Regions from separate parts of the Pseudomonas sp. GD03903 genome, predicted to be linked through region 2. Evidence: riboswitches for the same ligand, from Rfam matches in the RefSeq annotation. Region 2 holds a riboswitch; each other region holds the start of a gene.
The links. A riboswitch is a leader RNA that binds a small molecule or an ion and turns the genes downstream of it on or off. The one in region 2 is predicted to bind cobalamin.
Positions count from the first base shown of each region.

Region 1: it holds a riboswitch for cobalamin, as region 2 does, so the genes downstream of both, cobG (precorrin-3B synthase) here and N5C91_RS02855 (TonB-dependent receptor) in region 2, are expected to answer to the same signal.
Region 3: it holds a riboswitch for cobalamin, as region 2 does, so the genes downstream of both, N5C91_RS12415 (CbtB-domain containing protein) here and N5C91_RS02855 (TonB-dependent receptor) in region 2, are expected to answer to the same signal.
Region 4: it holds a riboswitch for cobalamin, as region 2 does, so the genes downstream of both, N5C91_RS11780 (TonB-dependent receptor) here and N5C91_RS02855 (TonB-dependent receptor) in region 2, are expected to answer to the same signal.

Region 1 is NZ_JAOCBT010000006.1:323,479-328,634, forward strand. It holds gene N5C91_RS12460 (cobalt-precorrin-5B (C(1))-methyltransferase) at 1-968, opposite strand, end outside; gene cbiE (precorrin-6y C5,15-methyltransferase (decarboxylating) subunit CbiE) at 1,035-2,237, opposite strand; cobalamin riboswitch at 2,305-2,545, shown strand; gene cobG (precorrin-3B synthase) at 2,632-3,978, shown strand; gene N5C91_RS12475 (precorrin-8X methylmutase) at 3,971-4,597, shown strand; gene N5C91_RS12480 (precorrin-2 C(20)-methyltransferase) at 4,597-5,156, shown strand, end outside.
Region 2 is NZ_JAOCBT010000002.1:70,294-75,449, forward strand. It holds gene N5C91_RS02835 (helix-turn-helix transcriptional regulator) at 1-50, shown strand, start outside; gene N5C91_RS02840 (cupin domain-containing protein) at 61-429, opposite strand; gene N5C91_RS02845 (class I SAM-dependent methyltransferase) at 595-1,323, shown strand; gene N5C91_RS02850 (VOC family protein) at 1,384-1,812, shown strand; cobalamin riboswitch at 1,874-2,081, shown strand; gene N5C91_RS02855 (TonB-dependent receptor) at 2,208-4,130, shown strand; gene N5C91_RS02860 ((2Fe-2S) ferredoxin domain-containing protein) at 4,130-4,834, shown strand; gene N5C91_RS02865 (ABC transporter substrate-binding protein) at 4,966-5,156, shown strand, end outside.
Region 3 is NZ_JAOCBT010000006.1:310,441-315,596, reverse strand. It holds gene cobN (cobaltochelatase subunit CobN) at 1-1,252, opposite strand, end outside; gene cobW (cobalamin biosynthesis protein CobW) at 1,359-2,411, opposite strand; cobalamin riboswitch at 2,507-2,702, opposite strand; cobalamin riboswitch at 2,763-2,975, shown strand; gene N5C91_RS12415 (CbtB-domain containing protein) at 3,081-3,266, shown strand; gene N5C91_RS12410 (CbtA family protein) at 3,425-4,144, shown strand; gene N5C91_RS12405 (cobalamin biosynthesis protein) at 4,217-4,633, shown strand; gene cobM (precorrin-4 C(11)-methyltransferase) at 4,630-5,156, shown strand, end outside.
Region 4 is NZ_JAOCBT010000006.1:183,236-188,391, reverse strand. It holds gene N5C91_RS11785 (HAD family hydrolase) at 1-5, shown strand, start outside; gene N5C91_RS11780 (TonB-dependent receptor) at 467-2,323, opposite strand; cobalamin riboswitch at 2,419-2,617, opposite strand; gene eutS (ethanolamine utilization microcompartment protein EutS) at 2,877-3,212, shown strand; gene N5C91_RS11770 (EutP/PduV family microcompartment system protein) at 3,215-3,682, shown strand; gene eutQ (ethanolamine utilization acetate kinase EutQ) at 3,679-4,392, shown strand; gene eutT (ethanolamine utilization cob(I)yrinic acid a,c-diamide adenosyltransferase EutT) at 4,400-5,156, shown strand, end outside.

The DNA.
Region 1 (5,156 bases), on a different contig from region 2:
GCGACGCCCTCCGCGCGGCACAACGCCAGCGCCTGCTGGCTGGTGTTGGCCTCACGCATGCGCTGCTGCAGGTCCGCCGAAGCGCCGACTTCCGCGGCCCACTCGGCCAGCTGTGGCAGGTCGATGCTGGAGTGACGGCTGTGCAGGTCCATGTGGCCTGCGGCGAGCTTGCTGATCTTGCCGAAGCCACCGCAGACACTGAAGCGCGCCACCGGGACCTTGCGCAGGTGCTTGAGCGCGGCGCCGGCGAAGTCGCCCATCTCGATCAGCGCGGTGTCGTCGAAACCGTAGCGACGGCGCATGGCGTCCTCGCTGGCGTTACCGGTGCAGGCGGCGAGATGACGGAAGCCGTTGGCACGGGCGACATCGATGCCCTGCTGGATCGAGGCGATGTAGGCCGAGCAGGAGAACGGCCGGACGATGCCGGTGGTGCCGAGGATCGACAGGCCGCCAAGGATGCCCAGGCGCGGGTTCATGGTCTTCAGCGCCAGCTCGGCGCCGCCCTCTACGTTGATGGTGACCTCGAAGCCACCGGCATAGCCGCACTCGGCCGCCAATGCCGCGAGGTTGTCGCGCATCATCTGGCGCGGCACCGGGTTGATCGCCGGCTCGCCCACTGGCAGGACCAACCCCGGTTTGGTGACCGTGCCGACGCCAACGCCGGCATGGAAGCGCACGCCGGGCTCGACGCCCAGCGTCACGCGAGCGAAGACCAGCGCACCGTGGGTCACGTCAGGGTCATCACCGGCATCCTTCAGCGTACCGGCCTCAGCCCCCTCGGCGGTGCGCCGGCAGAACTCCAGGCGCAGCGTCGCGTTGCGCTCTTTCGGCAGGACGATCTGCGCGGCATCCAGCGCTTCACCGGTGAGCAACAGGCGCGCGGCGGCGAGGCTGGTCGCGGTAGCGCAACTGCCGGTGGTGTAGCCGCTGCGCAGCGGGCGGGGTTCTTCGGGCGTCTCGTCACGCATAACGAGCAGCATCGTAGGATGGGTGGAGCGAAGCGATACCCATGCAGTCGCGGTACGAAAAACGCTTCATTCCTTCCAGACTTCCAGCAGGGTGATCGGCAACGCCGCGCGCCAGGTATCGAAGCCGCCGAGCGGTTGCGCCTGTGATACCGACAGACGGGTCAGCTCGCCACCCACGCGCTCGCGCCAGCTCACCAGCGCCGCCTCGCTCTGCAGGGTCACGGCATTGGCGACCAGCCGGCCGCCGGGCTTCAGTTGCTCCCAGCAGTGCTCGAAGATGCCGGGCAGCGTGACACCGCCACCAATGAAAATCGCGTCGGGTCGCTCCAGCCCCTGCAGCGCCTCCGGAGCAGCCCCGCAAACCAATTGCAGCGCCGGTACGCCGAGGGCATCGCGATTGAAGCGGATATGCTCCTGGCGCCCTTCGTCGGCTTCGATGGCCAGCGTGCGGCAGCTCGGATGCGCACGCATCCATTCGATGCCGATGGAGCCGCAGCCGGCGCCGACGTCCCAGAGCAGCTCGCCGGGCTTCGGCGCCAGCCGCGCCAGGGTCACGGCGCGCACATCGCGTTTGGTCAGTTGGCCGTCATGGCGGTAAGCGTCGTCAGGCAGGCCGGTGGTCAGTGGCAGACGAACCGCGCCCATGCCGGCGACGCACTGCACAGCCACCAGGTTCAGCGCAGCGGTCTCGCTCTGCGACCAGTCGCTGGCGAGCCCATCGATGCGGCGCTCCGCCTCGCCACCCAGGTGCTCCAGCACGCTGAGGCGACTTGCACCGAAGCCCCGCTCGCGCAGCAGCGCAGCGATGGCCGCCGGGCTGTCGCCATCATTGCTGAGGATCAGCAGCTTCGTACCGTCGTGGATCTGCGCGTTGAGTGCGGCCAACGGCCGCGCCACCAGCGACAGCAGCGTGCAGTCCTGCAACGCCCAGCCCATTCGCGCGGCGGCGAGCGAGGCAGAGGACGGCGCGCTAAGCACGAGCATTTCCGCGGGCGGAATCTGACGGGCAAGGCTCGCGCCAACGCCAAACAGCATTGGATCACCGCTGGCCAGGACGCAGGTCGGCTCGCCGCGCCGGCGCAGCACCGGTTCCAGGCTGAACGGGCTCGGCCAGGCCTGGCGGCGGGCGCCCAGGCAGTGCGGCAGCAGCTCCAGCTGGCGCGGTGCGCCAATCACTTCGCTGGCGGCAAGCAGGGCTCGGCGTGCGGCCTTGCCGAGGCCGGCATAACCGTCCTCGCCGATGCCGACGATGGTCAGCCAGGGCGTCATGAAATGTCCTCAAGGGTGCGACGATCGATCCGACGGGCAGGCTTTTCCTGACATCGGGCAAAGCAGGCATAATACCCGCTTCGTCGGTGCTCGTAGGACGCTTCGCCTTGATGGCGAGGTTTCTCAGAGCCGAAGAGGGAACACGGTTAAGCCGTGGCTGCCCCCGCAACTGTAAGCAGCGAGTCCGCGCAATGCGGCGACACGAGGACGAGGTTCCGTGCCGCCGGCCAGGCCACTGGGCAACCGGGAAGGCCGCGCTGGATGAGGACCTGCCAGCCAGGAGACCTGCCGACGAAACCAGTCGCGCGTGCAGACATCGAGCGGGGTGTATCGGTGTCGTGAAATCCCCCCTGGGGGATTCGCAGGTCACCGCGACCCAGCCCTGGTGACCTCAGTGCAAGACTCCTCAGCCCTGCCCGTCCGCCCGCATGCCTGCCCCGGCCTGCTGCGCATCGTGGCCTCCCGCGATGGCGGCATCTGCCGTATCAAGCTGCCCTGTGGGCAACTCGACGCCCGCGCCGCGCGCGCCATCGCCCAGGCCGCCGAGCGCCATGCCGACGGCGTACTGGAAGCGACCAACCGCGCCAACCTGCAGATTCGCGGTGTGCGGTCTGGCGCCGAAAACGCGCTGAGCCATGAACTGTTGGCCGCCGGCCTCGGCCCGCGTGAACTGGCCTCGGACGATGTGCGCAACCTGCTGGTCAGCCCGGCGCTGGGCCTGGATGCCTCGGCGATTGTCGACCCTGCGCCACTGGCCTGGCAGTTGCTCGACCTGCTGGAGCGCACCCCGCGCTTCCACGGTCTGTCTCCCAAGTTCGGCATTCAGCTGGACGCCGGCGAAGCGCTGGCGATGCTGGAGCACCCCAATGATCTCTGGCTGTCGGCCATGTCCGACGACGCGGCACCGCTGTTCGCCTTCGGCCTCGCCGGTTGCCCGCCGCAGCGCGAGACGGATCGCCCCGCCCTCGCCGCCGTGTCTGTCGAGCAAGTACCACTGCTGGTGGAAAGCCTGCTGCACCTGTTCCTCGATCTCGCCGGCGACGGCCAGACGCGCATGCGCCACCTGCGCGAGATGCTCCGCGACGAAGTGCTGCTGGAACGCCTGCAGCAACGCCTGCCCTTCCCGCTGCACCTCGGGCCGGCCGTGGATGAGTGGCGACGTCCTGTACCGAAGGCTTTCGGCCATCTCGGGATTCAGCCGCAGCGCCAGCCGGACCGCGCCATGGTCGGTGCGGGATTCATCCTCGGACGCCTGGATAGCGCCATGCTGTTCGGCCTGGCCGATCTCGCCGAGCGCTTCAGCGGCGGACAGCTGCGTCTGACGCCCTGGCAAAGTCTGATCCTCCCTGACGTAGCGCAAACCGATGCCGCCGTCGTCCTCGGTGCGCTGGCCAACCTCGGCCTGGTGATCGACGCCGCTCAACCGCTCTCGCGCATCGTCGCGTGCAGCGGCTCCACGGGTTGCGCACGCGGGCTGGCCGACACCAAGGCCGATGCCCTGCGCCTGGCCGCACGCCTGCGTCACACGGCGCCGGCCGGCGTACACCTGTGCGGCTGCCCGCGCTCCTGCGCCGCCGCCCACGTTGCCCCCTACACCCTGCTGGCCGTCGCCGACGGCCGCTATGACCTGTTCCGTCGCACCGATGGCGTAGCCGGATTCGGCCTGCCGCTGGCGCGCAACCTTTCCCTCGATGCCGCGGGCGACCTGCTCGCCGCACCCGGAGTTTCCACCGATGCTTGATTACATCCGCGACGGCCAGGCGATCTACCGCCAATCCTTCGCCACCATCCGCGCCGAGGCCGATCTCACTGGCATCCCCACCGACCTGGAAAAACTCGCCGTGCGGGTGATCCACGCCTGCGGCATGGTCGACGTCGTGCAGGACCTGCGATTCTCCGCTGGCGCCGGAGCCATCGGCCGCGCGGCGCTGGCCGCTGGCGCGCCGATTCTCTGCGACGCGCGGATGGTCGCCGAGGGCATCACCCGCGCCCGCCTGCCGGCACACAACGAGGTGATCTGTACCCTCAACGATCCGGACGTCCCGGAACTCGCCCGCGAGCTGGGCAACACCCGCTCGGCGGTGGCGCTGGAGCACTGGCGTGAGCACCTCGAAGGCAGCGTGGTGGTGATCGGCAATGCGCCGACCGCACTCTTCTACCTGCTGGAAATGCTCGACGCCGGCGCACCGAAACCGGCGCTGATCCTCGGCTTCCCGGTGGGATTCGTCGGTGCCATGGAGTCCAAGGACGCCCTCGCCGCCGACAGCCGTGGCGTGCCCTACGTGATCGTGCGTGGTCGTCGTGGCGGCAGCGCGATGGCGGCCGCAGCGGTGAACGCCCTGGCCACGGAGGTGGAGTGATGACCGGCCGCCTCATCGGCCTGGGCGTCGGCCCGGGTGATCCGGAACTGCTGACCCTCAAGGCCCTGCGCCTGCTGCGTGCATCGCCGGTGATCGCGTACTTCGTGGCCAAGGCCAAGCACCACGCCGGCCAGGGCGGCAACGCCTTCGCCATCATCGAGCAACACCTGCTCGATGAGCAGCAACGCCTGCCGCTGGTCTACCCGGTGACCACCGAAAAGCTGGAGCCGCCGCTGACCTATGAAGGGGTGATCAGCGACTTCTACGACACCGCAGCCGCTCAGGTGGCCGAGCATCTGGATGCCGGCCGCGACGTGGCGGTGATCTGCGAGGGCGACCCGTTCTTCTACGGCTCCTACATGTACCTGCACGACCGCCTTGCGGATCGCTATGACACCGAAGTCGTGCCCGGCGTCTGCTCGATGCTCGGCAGCGCGGCGGTGCTCGGCGTGCCGCTGGTGTACCGCAACCAGAGCCTGTCGGTACTTTCCGGCGTGCTGCCGGAGGACGAACTCAAGCACCGCCTGGCCGACGCCGATGCGGCCGTGGTGATGAAGCT
Region 2 (5,156 bases):
AAAGGGTGGCCAAGGCGCTGGGGATTCACGCCGACCTGCTGGACCTCTGAGTATTGCCGGTCAGATCCACCGATCATTCTCCGCCGTCCGCTCGCCGCCCTGGTCGCCGGTATTCAGCACACCGCGGGGCTCGATCAGCATTACCTGCACTTCCTGCTCGGCGTACGGCTTGTGCTCAACGCCGCGTGGTACCACATACAGCTCGCCAGCCCGCAGCGTCAGCGGACCGTCGCGAAAGTCGATGCGCAGTTCGCCGTCGAGCACGATGAAGGTCTCGTCGGTGTCGGCGTGGCTGTGCCAGACGAAGTCGCCGTGCAGTTTCACCACCTTGAACTGGTAGTCGTTCATCTCGGCGATCACCCGCGGTTGCCAGGTTTCGGTAATGCGGCCGAGCTTGTCCTGCAGGTTGATCGATTGGCGTTGGGTCACGGTGTTTTCTCCTGGGGATCTTTCTCCCGAAACTACGGCGGCCCCGGCGGGCGGTCTTGCAGGAAATTGCGCTTCGATCGCCCCGGCATTGACCTCATCGGGTTGCCGCCCTCGCCCTTGACGCAGACAATCGGTCCTTGGTCCGTCAGAAAGGAGTGCCGTTCCATGGCGCAGAACATCTACGACAATCCCGAATTCTTCGCTGGCTACGCCCAGCTGCCGCGTTCGATGCACGGCCTGGATGGCGCGCCGGAGTGGGCCGCGCTGCGTTCGCTGCTGCCGCCGCTGGAGGGCCTCGACGTGGTCGATCTCGGTTGCGGCTACGGCTGGTTCAGCCGTTACGCCGCGGAGCAGGGCGCGCGCACGGTGAGCGGGCTGGACGTGTCGCAGAAGATGCTCGACCACGCACGGGCGAACACCGACGCCGCACAGGTGAGCTACTTCCATGCCGACCTCGACCAGCTCGAATTGCCCACCGCGGCCTTCGACCTTGCCTACAGCTCGCTGACCCTGCATTACCTCGCAGACCTGGCGCATTTCATGCGCAACGTGCACGACGCGCTGCGCCCCGGCGGCAGCCTGGTGTTCTCCATCGAACACCCGATCTACATGGCCTCGGTCAAGCCCGGCTGGGTCGTCGACGGCGATGGACGCCGCTGCTGGCCGGTGGACCATTACCAGGATGAAGGCGAACGCCGCACCGACTGGCTGGCCAAGGGCGTGCTCAAGCACCATCGCACCCTCGGCAGCATCCTGAATGCGGTTATCGGCGCGGGGCTGACGTTGCGTCACGTCGAGGACTGGGGCCCGAGCGCCGGACAGGTGCAGGCCAATCCGGCACTGGCCGAAGAGCGCGAGCGGCCGATGTTGCTGCTGGTCGCCGCGCAGCGCTGAGGAGCGAAAAGCGCGCGACTATGCTCAGAACATTGCGCCCGTTCCTCGCCGGAGACCGCCATGTCCACGCCCGCTCCCATCGCCCGCCCCAGCGTCATTCCCTGCCTGCGCTACCGTGATGCGCCCCAGGCCATCGACTGGTTGTGTACGACCTTCGGCTTCCAGCGGCAACTGGTGGTCGCCGATGACCACGGCGGTATCGCCCACGCGCAGCTGGCGCTGGCCGATGGCAGCGGCCTGGTAATGCTCGGCTCGCTGCACGACAACGAGTACGGCCGGCTGATGCGCCAGCCCGACGAGATCGGCGGCTGCACCCAGAGCATCTACGTGGTGGTGAAGGATGCCGAAGCGCTGTACCGCGCAGCGGTGGCAGGCGCTGCGCAGATCGTCATCGACATCAAGGACGAAGACTACGGCGGCCAGGGCTTCACCTGCCGCGACCCGGAAGGGCACATCTGGAGCTTCGGCACCTACGATCCGTGGCACTGAAGGCTACGTCCGCAACATCCTGCCCAAGCCCCGAGCTTGACGCTTTCCCACCGCAAATGTTGATATGCGCCCCGTTCCAGGTGCCTCACGCCGCCGTGCGTGAGGTGAAACGGGAAGCCGGTGCGTCGCCCTCGTGCGATCAGTCCGGCGCTGCCCCCGCAACGGTAAGCGAGCGGAGCATCCACTAGGCCACTGTGCGCAAGCATGGGAAGGCGGATGCCCCAGGACCCTCGCGAGCCCGGAGACCGGCCTGGAACCTGTTTGGCAAACCCGCGGTGGGCGGGCGTGAGCCGGTTCCCGGGGCGCGCTCGTTCCGGGTGTCGCTGCGCCGCCTGCGAAATCCCGATTTCGAGGCGATCACCTTGCATTCTCCTGCTTCCAACTCCCGGCGCGCGATGCGCTGGTCTCCCGTTCTCTCCCTCTGTGCCCTGAGCTCGCAGCTTGTGGCGGCTCCGCTTGATCTCGCGGACGAAATCGTCAGCGCGCCTTCCGTGGAGTCCACCACGGTGGCCGACATGGCCCGCTACGGCAGCAAGCTGGAAGTCATCGATCGCCAGCAGATCGAGCGCGCCGGCCCCAGCGCCGACATCACCCGCGTGCTGCAGATGTACGTGCCCGGCCTGTTCGTCGCGCCGAAGAACGGCCCGTTCGACTACGGCACCTACTCGCTGCTGGGCGGGCGCAACGACGACACGCTGATCCTGCTGGACGGCGTGCGCCTGAACAACCGCCTCTACGGCGGCATTTACATCGACACCCTGCCGACCACCGCAGTGGAGCGCATCGAGGTGCTCAAGGGCGGCCAGGGCCTGCTGTTCGGCACCCAGGCGGTGTCCGGGGTGATCAATATCGTCACCCGCAGCGCGCGTTCTCGCGAGGCGTCCGGCGAGGTCAACCTTGGCCTGGATACCTTCAAGGGCCGAAGCGGCGATGCCCGCGCGGAGAAGGTTGTGCACAACGGCCTGGGCGACCTCGGCCTGATGGCCTACGTCAGTCACAACCGCTCCGACGGCTACCAGCCATACCGCGACCGCGACATGACCAGCACGGTCAGCGACAAGCGCCGCTCCTATGACGTCAATGTGTTCGGCGCCAAGGCCATCCAGGCCATCGGCGATGCCTCGCGGCTGGAGCTGTTCTACCAGTACGCCGACGCCGAGCTGGACTTCGCCCGGCCGACATCGAACCACCACACCAGCAACAACCGCGTGCAGCAGATCGCCACGGCGACCTTCCAGCAGAGCGTCAGCGACGACTTCAGCTGGTTCGCCAAGACCCACCTCAACGACTGGGACACCCGCTACGACCGCGTCTACAACCTGCAGGGCGGCGGCACCCAGGTGCTCAATCACAATGACTACTGGGGCTTCACCGACTGGGGCGCGCAACTGGAAGGAAAGGCCAGGTTCGGCGGCGGTCACGAGCTGGTCTTCGGCAGCGACAACCAGTGGTACAAGGGCCAGGACGATGTGCTGATCATCGACAACGACAAGGCCGAGTCCCATGCGCTGTACGCCCAGCTGCGCCCGCGCATCGACGCGCTGCCCGACTGGCACCCGAGCCTGGGCGTGCGCCGCGAGGAAATCTCCGGCGGCGAGGGCGCCACGGTGTGGTTGCTCACCTCGCTGTATGACCTCACGCAGCAGCTCAAGCTGCGCGGCCAGTTCGGCACCGCCTTCAAGTTGCCCACCGCCGAGCAACTGTTCGTCAACGAGCCGGGCGACGAAGTCGGCAACCGCGACCTCAAGCCTGAGCGCAGCCGCAATGCCGAGCTGGGCCTGGATTACACCGGCGAGCTGTTCGAGCAGCCGTGGAGCGGCAGCGTCACGCTGTTCCGCCGCGAGATCACCGACCTCATCACCCTCGCGGGCGATCAATGGGTGAACGGCAACGGCGAGATCGAGGTGCGCGGCGTGGAAGCCAACGGCCAGTGGCAGTTCGACCGCCATTGGCAGCTCTCCGCCGACGCCACGCGCAATCTGGTGGACAGCCGCGAGGGCGTGACGGTGAACAACATCCCGCACTTCTTCGCCCGTGTGCGTCTGGGCTATGACGACAACCTCTGGGGCGCCGGCCTCGCCATGCGATATGTGGGCTCCATCGTCAGCGCCCAGGACGACGACTACGGCCATTACACCGTGCTCGACGGCGATGCCTATCGCTACCTTGACGCGGCTCGCGCGCATCGCCTGAGCCTGCTGCTGGAGAACCTGCTCGATCGCGACTACGCCACCGGCCGCACCAGCAACGGCATCCGCCAGGTAGACAACCTCGGCCGGCCGCGCAGCGCCGAGCTGCGCTACACCTTCAGCTTCTGATGAAGGCCATCCTGCTGGTCGGCCCACTGGCCGGGGCCCAGGGCGAGCGCCTGCAGCGCGAGGTGTCGGCGCGTCTGGCGGGTGTCGAGAGTATCGACACCAGCGAGGGTTTCGATGGGCTCTGGGCGCGAGCGCGCGCGCAGCTTGCCGATGGCGCGGCCTTGTTGCTGGTCGACCTGGAACCCGCCACCGACGGCGCCTACCTCGACTGGCTGCGCGCCGAACTGGCAGTACTGGCGGATGAGTTTCCGCAGGCGCCGGTACCGAGCATCACGGCATCGGCGCTCGGCCGGGGCGGGCTCGACGTCGGCGCGGTGCTGGCGGCAATCGATGATCCGGCGCAGCAGCTGGAATGCCGGGGTGTCGGTGCGGTGCCGTCGCAGCCGGACTGGTGCGCACCGCCGCCACATCGTCATCACCTGTTCCTCTGCGCAGGGCCACGCTGCGTGCGCCGGGGCGCGTTGCCGTTGTGGAAGACCCTGCGTCGCGAGCTGATTCGCCATGACCTCTACGAGAACGCCAAGGGCGCGTTGCTGACCCGCACCGGTTGCCAGTTCCCCTGCAATCGCGGGCCGGTGCTGACGGTCTACCCCGAGCGCGTCTGGTACGGCCTGCGCAGTGATGAGCAGGTTTGTCGGGTGGTGCAGGAGCATCTGCTTGATGGCGTGCCGGTGGCCGAGTTGCGCGTGGATGGAGAGCCATGATGCGCCGACTGCTTTTCGTAGGAGCGAGCTTGCTCGCGAACCGCTTGATGCCTTGGGCGCCCGGGAGGGTTCGCGAGCAAGCTCGCTCCTACACATTGGCATTGGCGTTCGGGCTGGCGGCGATGCTGGGCATGGCGACGGCCACTGCCCAGGACTACCGCAATTGTGGACAGGACTGGCACATCGACCACCCGCCGCAGCGCATCCTCGCCCTCAACCAGCACGCCGCCGACCTGCTGCTGGCGCTGGGGGCCGGGTCGCGATTGATCGGCGTGGCCTACATCGATGACGACCTCAACCTGAGTGGCGGCCGCTATCGCGG
Region 3 (5,156 bases), on a different contig from region 2:
GATAACCCTGGGCCTCCAGCGCACGCAGGATGTTCAATGCGGCGGCCGGCGTGTCGAGGCCGACGCCATTGCCGATGCGCCCGTCGCGGGTCGGGTAGTTCGCCAGGATCAGCGCCACGCGCTTGTCGGCGTTGGCCTTGCGTGCCAGCAGCATCCAGCGCCGCGCCAGTTCGGCGACGAAATCCATGCCCGGCCGGTGCGCCAGGTAGCAGACCACGTCGCTCTGGCTGCGCTCGCTGCGCCAGGCCAGGCCCTTGAAGCTGATCGGCCGGGTGATCAGGCGGCCATCCAGCTCCGGCAGCGCGATGTGCATGGCCAGGTCGCGCGGGCCGAGGCCCTGCGGGTTGGCGCGCCAGAGGTCGTGGTTGTCCAGCGAGCAGATGGCTTGCAGCACCGGCACGTCGCGGCGGAAGGGACGCTCCTGCGGCGATTCCGGGTTCGACTGGGCGAAGCCGGTGGTGTTGATGATCAGCTCGGCATCGGCGCTATCGAGCAGGTTTTCCACCGTCTCCAGGCAAGCGGATTCCTTGAGGCTGGCCACGGCGATGGGGAGCGGATTGATGCCCTGGGCCTGCAGGCGCTCGCAGAAGGTATCGATGAAGCCGGTGTTCGCCGCCTGCAGGTGCGTGCGATAGAACAGCAACGCGGCCACTGGGCACTCCGGGTGCCAGTTGGCCTGCCAGCGGGCGAGGTCGCAGCTGCCGGTCTGCGGGTGATAGAGCGCGACGCGGGGCAGCGTCTGCGGCTCGCTCCACGGATAGTCGCGTTGCAGGTGGCGTGTGGCGAGGCAGGCGAAAAATTGCCGGGCGTTGTCCATGCCGCCCTGGCGCAGGTACTGCCAGAGGCGCTCGGCGTCCTGCGTGGGCACATTGCACAGCGCGGCCAGTTCGGGGTCGGGCTTGTCGTCGCCGGGTACGGCGATCAGCGTGATGCCGCGTTCGGCCAGTGCCGCGAGTTGCTCCATGCCGTAGCGCCAGTAGCCGACGCCGCCGTGCACGGAGATCAGGATGACCTTGGCGTGCTGCAGCACTTCGTCGACGTAGAGGTCCACCGAGGCGTGGTTCTGCAGCTGCATGGGGTTGGCCAGGCGCAGGCTCGGGTAGTCCGCCGGCAGCTCGCGAGCGGCCTCGGCGAGCAGCGCCAGGTGCGAATCGCCGCTGCAGAGGATCACCAGCTCAGCAGGCGTCTGGGCCAGGTCGGCGATGCCGTCGTCGGGAACGAAGCCGCCGGGTTGGGTGCGCAGCAGGTGCATGGAACTCGCTCGGTAAAGGGCTCTGTTGTAGGAGCGAGCTTGCTCGCGAACCATGCCCCGCTGCGGAGGTTGGTTCGCGAGCAAGCTCGCTCCTACAAAGGCAGTGTTATGCCAGGGCGGTACGCAGTTCGTTGGCGATGGCGGCCTGGTCCAGTTCCTGGCCGATCACCACCAGGCGGGTGCTGCGGGTTTCGTCGCTGCGCCAGGCGCGGTCGAAGTGCTTGTCGAAGCGCTTGCCGACGCCCTGCACCAGCAGGCGCATGGGCTTGCCGGGGATGGCGACGAAGCCCTTGATGCGCAGCACGGCGTGGCGCTCGACCAGTGCGTTCAGTGCGTCGAGCAGGGCGCGCTCTTCCACTTCCGGGAGGTCGACGTGGAAGGAGTCGAACTCGTCGTGGTCGTGATCTTCATGGCCTTCATGGTCGTGGTGTGTGGGGCGGCTGTCGATGTGCAGCTCGGCCTCGGCGTTCAGCCCCAGCAGCACGGAGAGCGGCAGCTGGCCGGAATTGGCTTCGACGATCTTCACCGCCGGCGGCAGTTCCTCGGCGACTTCGGCGCGCACGCGGGCGAGCGCGTCGGCGTCCAGCAGGTCGGCCTTGTTCAGCACCACCAGGTCGGCGCTGGCGAGCTGGTCTTCGAAGAGTTCGTGCAGCGGCGATTCGTGGTCCAGGTTCGGGTCCTGCTTGCGCTGCTCGTCCACCTGTTCGGGATGGGCGGCGAAGGTGCCGGCGGCCACGGCCGGGCTGTCGACCACGGTGATCACCGCGTCAACGGTGCAGGCATTGCGGATTTCCGGCCACTGGAAGGCCTGCACCAGCGGCTTGGGCAGGGCCAGGCCGGAGGTTTCGATGAGAATCTGGTCGAGGTCGCCACGGCGTGCCACCAGTTCGCGCATCACCGGGAAGAATTCTTCCTGCACGGTGCAGCACAGGCAGCCGTTGGCCAGTTCGAAGACGCGGCCGACCGCCTCTTCTTCGCTGCAACCGATGGAGCACTGCTTGAGGATTTCGCCGTCGATGCCCAGCTCGCCGAATTCGTTGACGATCACCGCGATGCGGCGGCCTTCGGCGTTATCCAGCATGTGGCGGAGCAGGGTGGTCTTCCCGGCGCCGAGGAAGCCGGTGACGATGGTGACGGGGAGTTTGGCCAGGGTCTTCATGCGCGCCTCGCAAGCAGAGAGTTGGAGGGCGGATGAAGGGCGCGCGCGCGGGTTCGCCGCGCAACGAAGGTCGCCACCGGATCACCCCGCCCGGTTGTCGTGATACTGGTCGAGGCAGGTCTCCTGGCTCACAGCCCTCTTGAGTTCTTTCGCCTTCCCGCCGTGGCCGGCAGTGGCTTGTGAAAGAACAGGCTGTTCACAGTTGCGGGGGCAGCCGTGGCACATCCGAAGATTTCCACGTTCCCTCTTAGCTCCGGCCAGCGCCGGAGAACCTCGAAGCAGGGAAGGCTACGCAGCGACGGCGGGGCGGTCAATCGCCGGGGATCGGTTGACGCTTGCAGGGCTTCGTGGTCAGCTAGCGCGGTTTCAGGTGTCTCGCGCCACGCGCGCGAGGTGAAACGGGAAGCCGGTGCGTCCGCAAGGACCAGTCCGGCGCTGCCCCCGCAACGGTAAGCGATCGTAGGGTCATCAGTAGCCACTGTGCTCCGGCATGGGAAGGTTGACCCGCTTGGCCACTGGCCGACATCGCAAGCCCGGAGACCGGCCTGGAATTCTTCGTTTTTGGCAAACCCGCGGTGGGCGGGCGCAGGCCGTGGCGCGACCGTTCCGGCGCGTTCGAATGCGTTCAACCTCTGCGTTCTCTTACTTTGATTTCCAGAGGGAACGTTCATGTCCAGCAGCACCCTGACGCACGCGTCGAGCACTTCCATCCCCCTTTCCAAGCGCATCAGCCTGGCCGTTGGCGCCAGCCTGCTCGGTGCGCTGCTGGTGTATTTCGCCGGCTTCTCGCACATCGATGCGGTGCACAACGCCGCGCACGATACCCGCCACAGCGCCGGTTTCCCCTGCCACTAATGCTGTTCTGAGCCCAATCGGCTGCGCGTCGGCCAGGCTGCGTTGGAGTATCGCCGTGGACTGCTCATTGACTTCAGTCAGCTCCGCGTCCCCGCCGATCCTCCGCCTTGCCTGGCGCTAGCTCGCTCGATTCGAGAGTTCGGAAAGGAAAGGAAAAAATGATCAAACGTATCGCCCAGACCGCCGGTTTCGCCGGTCTGATCGCGGCGCTGGTGCTGACTGTGGTTCAGCTGCTGTGGGTGTCCCCGCTGATCCTCAAGGCGGAAACCTACGAGAAGGCCGAGCCGGCCGCCGCGCTGGTCGAGGAACACCACGAGCACGCCCACGACCACGCCGCTGGCGCAGTGGCCGCCCACGAGCACGACGCGGAAGCCTGGGAGCCGGAAGACGGCTGGCAGCGCATCCTCTCCACCACTGGGGGCAACCTGGTGGTCGCGGTGGGCTTCGCCCTGATGCTGGCTGGCCTGTTCACCCTGCGTGCGCCAGGCAAGACCTCCGAAGGCCTGCTCTGGGGCCTGGCCGGTTTCGCCGTGTTCACCCTGGCACCGTCCCTCGGCCTGCCGCCGGAGGTGCCCGGCACCGCCGCCGCCGACCTGACCCTACGGCAGACCTGGTGGATCGGCACCGCCGCTGCCACCGCTGGCGGCCTTGCGCTGCTGGTGTTCGGCCGCAACTGGGCGCTGCGTGGCATCGGTATCACCCTGCTGGTGGTGCCGCATGTAATCGGCGCACCGCAGCCGGAAGTGCATTCCAGCCTCGCGCCGGAAAGCATCGCCCACGAGTTCATCGTCGCCTCGCTGATCACCAACGCGGTGTTCTGGGCGGCCCTGGGCCTGGTGGCTGCCTGGCTGTTCCGTCGCTTCGCGCCGTCGGCCTGATCCGCGCGTTATGCTCGACCTCCCCGCAGCCGGTCTGACCGTCTGCGGGGTTTTGTTTTGTGGAGATAGACAATGACGCTGGTTGCCGGCCTGGGTTGCCGTCGCGGCTGCTCGCTCGATGAACTGCGCGAGCTGCTGCGCGATACGCTGGTGGAAGCCGGGCTCGATGAGTCGGACCTTACCGCGCTGGCCAGTGCCACGTTGAAGGCGGACGAAGAGGGGCTGAAGGCACTGGCCGCCGCCCTCGATCTGCCGCTGGCGCTGTTCACGCCGCAGCAGCTGGCCACTTGCGAGCCGCGCCTCGAGCAACCTTCCGAAACGGTCCGTACGAGCACTGGCGCTGCCAGCGTTGCCGAAGCCGCAGCGCTGCTGCAGGCCGAAGCCCAGGCCGGTGCGCCGGCGCGACTGCTGGTGGGCAAACGGCGCAGCGATCAAGCCACCTGCGCGTTGGCCTTCATCCCCGTCGAATCCGCACAGGAGCAGCCATGACGGTCTTCTTCATCGGCGCCGGCCCCGGCGACCCCGAGCTCATTACGGTCAAGGGCCAGCGGTTGATCCGCACCTGCCCGGTGATCCTCTACGCCGGCTCGCTGGTGCCGCCAGCGGTGCTGGAAGGGCACAGTGCCGAACGCGTGGTGAATACCGCCGAACTGAACCTGGACGAGATCGTCGCGCTGCTGGCGCAGGCCCATGCCGAGGGCAAGGACGTGGCACGGGTGCACTCCGGTGATCCCTCGCTGTACGGCGCCATCGGCGAGCAGATTCGCCACCTGCGTGAGCTGGGTATTCCCTACGAGATCGTTCCCGGCGTCACGGCCACTTCTGCCTGTGCGGCGATACTCGGCTGCGAGCTGACCCTGCCGGACATCTCGCAGACGCTGATCCTCACCCGTTACGCCCACAAGACGCGCATGCCTGACGGCGAATCCCTCGCCGAACTGGCGCAGCACCGCGCGACCCTGGCGATTCATCTGGGGGTTGGCCAGTTGGCGAACATCGTCGCCGAACTGCT
Region 4 (5,156 bases), on a different contig from region 2:
TTTAGTCCGCTGCAATGCGGGTTCGCGAGCAAAGGCTAGGCGCCCCCCTCGCTTCTACGAAGAGCGGCCCGGCGCGCGGCCAACTCTCACGTGCGCCGTACCCTGTAGGAGCGAGCTTGCTCGCGAAAAGCTGCGCTCCTGATCTTCATCTGAACCTGCGCCAGCAGATCGGCACTGCGTAGGAGCGGACTCCGTCCGCGATCGGCATCCGGCCACTCGAATCCATCGCGGATGAATCCGCTCCCGCGGGTATTCCGTTTTGGCATTGGCGCGCTGGATTTCCCCTCCCCCCGGCCCTGTCTGCGCGCCCCGCTCCAGAGGGAAAGGGAGCCGCTTGGCGTTGCCGGGAGGCGCCGCGCTCGCCAGATCCGTAGGATGGGTGGAGCCTAGGCGATACCCATGCTGGCAGTGCCAGGCACGATGGGTATCGCTTCGCTCCACGCCATCCTACGAAATGCCTTGCGCCCTACAGCTCCGGCGTCCAGGTTACCGCCAGCAGCGCGGTGCGGCCGGGTTCGCGGTAGGGGCGGGCTTCGCCCATGAAGTCCATCGGGCTGGTCGGGCGCAGGTAGTCGCCCAGGGTGTAGTTGCGGTCCAGGGCGTTATCCAGCTTCAGGTCGAAGCGGATTTCATTGCTGGCCAGCCAGCTGCTGCGCAGGTCGAGCACGCCGTAGCCGGAGAGTTCGCGGGTGTTGGCCGCGTCGTCGTAGCGCTGGCTGACCGCGCGCCAGGTGCCGCCGACGCCGAAGGCGCCGAACTGTCGATCCAGGTCCAGGCTCAGGGTGCGGCGCGCGCGATAGGGCAGGGTGTGCCCGGTATCGCGGTCGCGCGGGTCGATCATGCTCAGGCCGAGGGCGGCCTGCCAGCCCAGCACGTCGCGCGCAACGCTGGCCTCGAAGCCATTGATACGCGCCTTGTTGATGTTCTCCGGCTGATTGCTGGTGCTGTCCCAGGCGATCAGGTCGTCGATCTCGGTGCGGTACAGCGAGGCTTCCAGGTGTGTGCCTTCGATGTCGCCGCGCCATTGCAGCTCATAGGTCTTCGAGGTCTCGGCCTTCAGGTCCGGGTTGCTCGCGCCGGGGTAGTAGAGGTCGCTGAAGGTCGGCGCGCGGAAGCCCTCGCCGTAGCTGGCGATCCAGGTCTGGTTGTCGCCGACCGGCAGGCTGAAGGCGGCGTTCCAGCTGTTCTGGCTGCCGTAGGCCTGGTTGTTGTCGTGGCGGATGCCCAGCTCGGTGCCGAAGTTGTCGCCCTTGAAGCTGTGCTGGGCGAAGAACGCGCGGTTGCTGCGCTGGTCGTCGGCGAAGGCGGTGCTGCCGTCGACCTTGTCCTGGTACCAGTCGGTGCCCAGGGCCAGCTGGTTGGCTTCGTCGAGCTGCAGGCGGTTGATCCAGCTCGCCGAGTGGCGGGTGGTTTCCAGGGTGCCGTTGTTCCAGCTATCGGCCGCGCCCACGGCCTTGTTGCGGTCGAAGCTGCGGCCGAGTTCGAGGCGGCTGTTCCACATTTTCGTGATCTGGCCGTCGAGGTAGGCGCTGTAGCTGCTGACACGGAATTCGTCCTGCGGCGTACCGGGCTCGAAGTTGTAGGCGTCGTCGTATTCGTTCTTGCCGCGCTGGTCGTTGAGGTTCAGGCCGGCCTTCCAGTCCTCGCTGAAGCGATGGTCCAGGTTCAGGTGCACGGCCTTGTTGCGCTGGGAGTCGTGGTCGTTGTCGGCGCCGACGTTGTCGCTGGTGCGGTCCCAGCCCTGGCTCTCGTCGAGGCTGCCACCGAGGTTGTAGCGGGTCTGCTCGTTGCCGCCGGAAAGGCTCAGGCTGCGCTCGAAGGTGCCGTGGCTGCCGGCGGCCAGGCGCACTTCCGGATGCAGCCCGGCTTCGCCGCGGCGGGTGAAGATCTGGATGACCCCACCGATCGCATCGGCGCCATACAGCGCCGAGCGCGGGCCACGGGTGACCTCGACGCGTTCGATGCTGTCGACGCTCAGGTAATCCAGGCGGGCGATGCCGCTGCTGGCCGAGGCGATGCGCTGGCCGTCCACCAGTACCAGGGTCTGCGCGGTGCTGGTGCCGCGTACGGAATAGGACACCACGCCGCCGGAGCTGCCCATCTGCACGCCGGGCACACGGGCGAGCAGGGCGGGGACGCTGCGCACCTGCAGGCGTTCGATGTCGGCGCGGGTGAACACGCTGTTGGCCGAGGTGGCTTCGGCGCGCGGCTGGGCCTGGCGGGCGGAGGTGATCACCTGGTCGGAGAGCGTGTAGATGTCGCCAGCGGCGAAGGCCATGCCGGGCAGCAGGCTGGTGGCCAGGGCGAGTCGGGTCAGTTTCATGGAGCGTCCTCAAAAGCGGTCGGATGACTTTCGAGGAGGGCGTGACAAGGGCGGACGATGCAGCACCGCGCTTGACGGTGCGGCCCTCCGCAACACCTGTCGGGGCGTGTCGAGGGCGGTCTCCGGGCTGCCGGCATCACATCGCCGCCTTCCCGCGTTCATGCAGTGGCGGATGGCGATGTTGCACTCCCGCAGGGAGTGCGCCGGTTACCGTTGCGGGGGCAGCGCAGGTCTTTCACCTGCTTCCCGTTACCTCGAACGAAAACGGGGCGAACCTTACGAGCTAGTTCCGGTGCGGGCAAGTACCAGCAGTCCCCCCATTGCCAGGCGGGCAACCCGGGCAGGCGTCTTCACGCCGCATTGAAAGCTGCGCCACAGCAGGGCCCGCCTCGCTTTCCCGAACTGCGACGAAATCGCTCAGACGGCGTGACGATCAGCGCGAAAGTTGACCGGGCGCAAGGGTGCCGCGGCAGCGCTGCAGATTTGCCGGAAATAGATAGGGCCTGTCGATCCTTGCTCCTTAGCCTTCGGGTCAAGTCAGGAGGGCCAGGCAATGTCCAGAGAGCGAATCATCCAGGAGTTTGTACCGGGGAAGCAGGTCACCCTGGCGCACCTGATCGCCCATCCGCAGGAAGACCTCTCGAGCAAGATCGGCGTCCCCGGCGCCCAGGCCATCGGCATCATGACGCTGACCCCCGGAGAGACCGCGATGATCGCCGGTGACTTCGCCACCAAGGCGGCCGACGTGCAGATCGGTTTCCTCGATCGCTTCAGCGGCGCCCTGGTGCTGCACGGCAGCGTCGGCGCGGTGGAAGAGGCGTTGCAGCGGACCTGCGAGGCGCTGGGCCGGCTGCTCGACTACAGCGTCTGCACGGTCACCCGGAGCTGATGATGAGCACCTTGCGATACGCCCTGGTGGGTGGCGTCGGAGCCGGCAAGACCACCCTGTTCAATGCGCTGCGCGGGCGCGACGAAGCCGCCCGCAAGACCCAGGCGCTGGATTACGACCCCTGTGGCGCGCTGGATACCCCCGGCGAATTTGTCAGCCACCCGCGTCTTTATCGCGCGCTGATCACCAGTACCGATGACGTCGACGTGCTGGTCTACGTGCACCCGGCCGACTCGAACGAATGCCGGTTGCCGCCCGGCCTGCTGGACATCCATGCCGGCAAGCGCGTGCTCGCGGTGATCAGCAAGTGCGACCTGCCCGGTGTCGATCTGCCCGCCGTCGAGAGCCTGCTGCGGCGCCACGGCATCGAAGGCCCCTTTGTCCATACCACGCGCGACGACCCCGCCAGCATTGAGCGCTTGCGCCAACTGCTGAGCGAAGGCCATCGGATCGAGGAAGAGTTGAAATGAAGAAGCTGATTACCGCCGGGACCATCCGCGAGGCCGTCGCTGCCGGCCAGACTGCGCTGCAGGTCGAGTTGCCGCACTGCATCGTCACACCCGAGGCGCGAATGATCGCCGAGGAAGCGGGGCTGGCACTCATCGAGCGGGTGGTCGGCGCGACCGCGCAACCCGCGATGACCGTCGAGAAGCAGGAGGCCCCGGGGATTGCCGGTGAAAACGACCTGGCGCAGATTCGCGCCGCGGTCATGGCGCGGCTGCCGGCCGGTGTGGATGAAGCCCTGGTGGAGCAGCTCGTGCGCAAAGCCGCCCAGGCTGGCCCGGCCCAGGCAAGCGCCGCGCAGGCCGGGTTCGAGGCCCGCACCGGTTCGGGCGGGATCAAGCTGGTCAAGGGCGACTCGGTGCGCTTCGGCCTGCTGGATGGCGTCGAGGGCGGCGGCCAGATCGGTATCACCGACGTGGTCGGCAGCGAAGATGGCAGCAGCATGGGCGCCGGCTTCATGCAGTGGGAGAACGCCTTCTTCCCCTGGACGCTGAACTACGACGAGGTCGACCTGGTGCTGGAAGGCGAGCTGCACATTCGCCAGAACGGCGAGACGCTGATCGGCAGGCCAGGCGATGTGCTGTTCATTCCCAAGGGCAGCCACATCGAGTTCGGTACGCCCAGCCGCGTGCGCTTCCTTTATGTGGCCTGGCCGGCCAACTGGCAGGAACAGTGAGGCAGCCATGAGCACCTTCATCACCGAAACCTGGTTGCGCGAGCGCCACGGCCTGAGCGAGGGCACCGAGCTGCGCCTGCCGGCCGACGCGCGACTGACGCCGGCCGCCCGCACGCTGATCGAAGAGCGGCGGCTTTCGGTGAAGTTCCTCGATGAGCAGGGGCGCCTCTACCGTGAAGTACAAGGCGAGGAGGGCGCCCAGCTGCAACCCGTGCACGGGCTCACCGGCAGCGCCGAGAAACCGCGCGCTTGCTGCCAGCTGTGTGGCCACGCCCCCGAACGCAAGCCGGCGGGAATGACGCACCTGAGCGCCACCGAGCTGGTTGCCAAGAGCGACCCGCGCCTGCGTTTTCGCGCTGAGCTGGATGCGGCGATCGCGCTGGCCGTCTGGCTGCAGGTGGAGTTGCGCGAGCCGAGCGAGCTGGCCCTGTGGCTCGCCGATATCCGCTCGGTGCTGGGGCAACTGATGCGCGCCGACGCCGTCGATGAACCCTTGGCCGGTTTCACGGTGGGCGGGCTGGACGACGCGCTCATCCACCGGATTTCCCACGCGCCGCTGAAATACCTGGGGCATGACCATGTCGTCCCCGAACTGGGCCTCGGCCGTCCGGCGGCCTTGCTCAACCTGCTGCGCGCCAAGGTGCGTGAAGTGGAAATCAGCGCGGCCCAGGTGTTCACCGCACCTGGTTTCCAGGTCCGCCGCGCGGACCTGCTGCATGTGCTGAACCGACTCTCCAGTGCCCTCTATGTGGCGATGCTGATGA